DNA from 2 places in the Streptomyces sp. NPDC046860 genome. Region 1 is predicted to be linked to the other one. Evidence: riboswitches for the same ligand, from Rfam matches in the RefSeq annotation. Region 1 holds a riboswitch; the other holds the start of a gene.
The links. A riboswitch is a leader RNA that binds a small molecule or an ion and turns the genes downstream of it on or off. The one in region 1 is predicted to bind cyclic di-AMP.
Positions count from the first base shown of each region.

Region 2: another riboswitch for cyclic di-AMP. It lies ahead of ABZ898_RS13715 (M23 family metallopeptidase); the one in region 1 lies ahead of ABZ898_RS20720 (transglycosylase family protein).

Region 1 is NZ_JBEYXQ010000014.1:71,324-73,512, reverse strand. Features, by position in the region: gene ABZ898_RS20720 (transglycosylase family protein) at 227-928, opposite strand; cyclic di-AMP (ydaO/yuaA leader) riboswitch at 933-1,111, opposite strand; gene ABZ898_RS20715 (transglycosylase family protein) at 1,293-2,189, opposite strand, start outside.
Region 2 is NZ_JBEYXQ010000007.1:308,593-310,781, reverse strand. Features, by position in the region: gene ABZ898_RS13720 (aldo/keto reductase) at 1-163, opposite strand, end outside; gene ABZ898_RS13715 (M23 family metallopeptidase) at 218-1,246, opposite strand; cyclic di-AMP (ydaO/yuaA leader) riboswitch at 1,256-1,423, opposite strand; tRNA gene ABZ898_RS13710 (tRNA-Met) at 1,684-1,757, opposite strand; gene ABZ898_RS13705 (dihydrofolate reductase family protein) at 1,823-2,189, opposite strand, start outside.

The DNA of each region.
Region 1 (2,189 bases):
ACGGGGTGGGACAGGGAGACCGTACCCATTGTTCACGCCCGGAACAAAGGGTTCTGGGCAATGGGCGGGGAGGAATGGGCCGGGGAGGAATGGGCCGGGGGGGCGGAAAGCGCACCGCCCCGGCGCGCGGGGGGAACGCGCACCGGGGCGGGGGGTCCGTCAGGGGACCGGAGGTTCACGGGGCCGGACGGGTTCGGGGGGGCCGGTCCCCGTGAACGGGTCGCGGTTACTTCAGGTGCAGCATCTGGCCGGGGAAGATGACGTCGGCCTTCTTCACGATGTCCTTGTTCAGGTCGAACAGCTTCTTCCAGCCGCCCTCGACCTTGTGCTTCGCGGCGATGGAGCTGAGCGTGTCGCCCTTGACCACCTTGTACTCGCCGTCGCCCTTCTCGACCTTCTGGCCGGTCGGGGTGGTGACGGTGTTGCTCGCGTCCGGGCGCTCGGTCGAGCGGGAGGCGGCCTGGTCGTCGGCGGCGCGCTCGGAGGTGTCGGCCGCGGCCTTGTCCTCCGTCTTGCTGTCCGCGGACGGCGCCGGGGCGGCCGAGCCGCTGTACGGCGTGCTGGACAGGCCGGTGCCGCAGACCGGCCAGGCGCCCTTGCCCTGGGCGGCGAGCACCTTCTCGGCGACGGTGATCTGCTGCTCCTTGGTCGCCTTGTCGGCGGTGGCGGCGTACTGCGTGCCGCCGTAGCCGGACCAGGTGGAGGCGGAGAACTGCAGACCGCCGTAGAAGCCGTTGCCGGTGTTGATGGACCAGTTGCCGCCCGACTCGCACTGCGCGACGGCGTCCCACTCGGAACCGGTGGCGGCGGAGGCGCTGCCCGACGCCATCACCGGGCCCACGACGGCCGCGCCGGCGACACCGGCGAGCGCGAGGACACGGGCGGTCTTGGACGGGCGACGGTGCATGCCCTTGCTGGAGAACAGCATGGATCGATCCCCTCACCGACGCCTGCGAGGTGAGCTGTCGGGTTCGGGCCGGATGAGTGCCCGGCCACCCCTCCCCATCACTCCCGGAAGGCGTGGCTCCACCCCAAGCCCGCACCGGCGTCGAAACACCGGGTCGGGCACGTACCTTGGGTCCCCCGCTCCTGCCTACGGCGCTTTACGCGACGGTTGTCCCCGGCGGCCGCTGGCAGGATTCGGCGTTGCGGCCTCGGGGGCTCGTGGTGACGAGCGGTCCCGACCGTAGACATGCGCCGAGGCGAAATTCAAAGACGATCAAGGCTTCTGAGAGTCATCCCACACTTTCACCAAATGGGACATATAAGAAGATAGTGGGCGTCAAATCCCGCTATTCGGCGTCCGTTTCGCCCGGCAGCTTCAGGGTCTGCCCCGGGTCGACATGGTTCGGGTCGCCGCCGATGGCCTGCTCGTTCGCGGAGTAGAGCGCTTCCCACCCGCCCCGCACATCCAGGGAGTCGGCGATGGAGCCGAGCGTGTCGCCGTCGCGGACGGTGTAGGTGCCCGGGGAGGCGGTGGCGTGGCGTCCGGTGCCGGCCGTGTGCTGACCGCCCGTCACGCCCTCCGCGGCGCTGCTCCCGCGGTGACGGCCGCCGCCGCCGAGGTCGCCGGTGTCGACGAGGCTCCAGGAGCCGCCGTCCTCCCACGACTCGTCCGCGTCCTTGCCCGCGTCGGCGCGGGAAGACGAACCGCCCTGGTAGCCGCCCTCGGAGGCCGCGGGCGCGGAGCCGCCGGACCGGGAGGTGTCGGTGTCCTTGCCGGAGTGCCCCGAACCGGCCTTGGCGTCGGCGCTCGGGGACGACTTGCCGGTCTCCTCGGCGGACGGGGAGGACGAGGCGGCAGAGTCCGACGGCGCGGGCGAGCCGGAGTCCTCGGCCGGGGTGCTCGCCTCGGGGGACTCGCCGGACGTGTCGTCATCGGTGCCGGAGTCGCCCTTGTCCGCGGACGGGGACTCGCTCACCCCCGTGTCGACGTCGACCGAGCCGGAGTTGGAGGTGAGCCCGGCGATCAGGGCGCAGGTGGCCCAGTGGGTGGTGCCCTGGTCGGAGAGGATCTTCTCCGCCACCGAGATCTGCTGCGAACGGCTGGCCTGGTCGGCACTGCCCGCGTACTGCGTGCCGCCGTACTTCTCCCAGTCGTCCTGGGATATCTGGAGACCGCCGTAGTAGCCGTTGCCGGTGTCGGCGCTCCAGGAGCCTCCGCTCTCGCACTCGGCGACCTTGTCCCA
Region 2 (2,189 bases), on a different contig from region 1:
AGTAGTCGGCGGTGTCGACGAAGTTGCCGCCCGCGGCGACGTAGGCGTCCAGGACGGCGAAGGACGTGTCCCGGTCGGCCGTCCAGCCGAAGACGTTGCCGCCGAGGGCGAGGGGGGAGACCTCGAGGGAGGAGGAGCCGAGCTTGCGCAGAGAAGCAGTCATGTCTCTTCTCAACGATCACTCGGGCCCCGTCCATTCCGCATCGGGGTCATCCGCTCAGGGAGTGAGCCCCTTGCCGCGCAGCCAGGCGCCGGGGTCGATGCCGGTGGGCTGGCCGCCGGGGTGGATCTCCAGGTGGAGGTGGGGCCCGGTCACGTTGCCGGTGGCGCCGACGCGGCCGATGACCTCGCCGGTGGACACCTTCTGCCCGGCGCTGACGCTGATCGAGGACTGGTGGCAGAACCAGACCTCGGTGCCGTCGTCGAGGGTGAGGATCGTGCGGTAGCCGTACGCCCCGGCCCAGCCGGCCTCGGTGATCGTGCCGCTGTGGACGGCCTTGATCAGCGTGCCGGTGGGAGCGGCGAAGTCCAGCCCGGTGTGGTAGCCGGAGGACCACATCGATCCGGCCTGCCCGAAGGTGGAGGTGATCGTGTACGAGGAGGTCGGCAGCGCGTACTGCTTGGCCAGCGTGGCCAGGCGGGCCGCCTCGGCCTTCTTCTCGGCGTCGGCCTCCGCCTTCTCCTTGGCCTCGGCGGCCTTCTCGGCGGCGTCCGCCGCGGCCTTGGCGGCGGCGTCGGCGGCCTGCTGGTCGGCCTTGGCGACGGCTGCGGCGGTGGCCCGGCTGTCGGCCTTGCTCTGCTGTCGCTCGGCCTGGGCCATGATCCGGCTGCGCAGCGCCTCGCCCGCGTCGGAGGAGTCGTCACTCGCGGCGGGGGCCGTGGCCGTGGCGACGCCGGCCAGGGAGGCGGCGGGCGCGTCCGTGTGATGGCCGTCGATCAGGGAGCCGACGGAGGGCAGGTCGGGCATCGCGATGGACACGGGAGGCTTGCCGGTGTTGGCGCTGGCCATGCCGCCCGCGCCGACGGCGGCTATGACGCCGACGCCGAGGACGGTGGAACTGCGGGCGAGGCCGCCGCCTCCGCGCTGCTTGGCCACCCGGTGGCGGCCACGAACGGGAGGCAGGGACTCCTCGGTGGGATTCCACTCCTCCCACGTGCCGTCCTGCGCGCGGGGGGCGCCGTAGGCAAAGGGCTCACTCGCGTCCGGCGCGAACGGGGCTTGTGGGGCAGGCCGGTTGGACGCCACGCGGGCGCACTCCTTTCCCTCCTCCGCCTACCGGGTTAGCTGACGGGTTCGGAGAAGGAAGGTCTCCTACGCGCGTAAACCCGGCGTGCTCCTGAGGCGGTGCACTGCGGATCGGGCGCGATTCACCCCAAAGTGGTGGGTCCCCGGTTCCCTCGCGGGATTCGGCGTGTGCGCACGGCGCCGTCTCTGCTGACGGCTGTAACGACCGCGCTGCGTTATCGAACGTTAATAGACTCGCACACCGGATTCCAAGCCCGTTCAGCTTGATCCTTTGACGTTCTGACGAGGTGCATACCGGTCAGGAAAGGAGCGAACAGGGCGAGTTGACCGCGCTTCAGGAGTCACAGGAGTTTTGCTGGTGACCTGGAACAACACGGGTCCCGGAAAACACTCAGGGCCGGAGTTCGATTTCTCGAATTCCGGCCCTGAGCCTTCAGTAGCGGGGACAGGATTTGAACCTGCGACCTCTGGGTTATGAGCCCAGCGAGCTACCGAGCTGCTCCACCCCGCGTCGTTGTGTCTCAAGCATACGTCATCCGCGGGGTCCCGCGCACACACGCCGCCGTGACGTGGGCCTCAGTGCGGAAGGTGACCGTTCGGCCGCTGTGCGAGAGGGGCGTACTCCGGCAGCGTCACCACCTCCACGCCCCCGTCCGCGAGCACCCCGGCGCCGTTCGCCGCGCGGACGAAGGTGTCCGGCTCCCGCCAGGCCGTGACCACCCGCCGCACCCCGGCCCGCAGGATCAGCCCGGCGCAGGGCGTGGGGCGGGAGGCGCGGTGCGCGCAGGGCTCCAGGCTGCTGTAGACGGTGGCGCCGGGCAGGCGCGGGTCGGCGGGGTCCAGCTTGGCGAGGGCCGCCTCCTCGGCGTGGACGACCGGGTCGCCGCCCTCGCGGGAGTGGCCGCGCGCCAGCTCGGTGCCGTCCGCCGCGACGACGACCGCG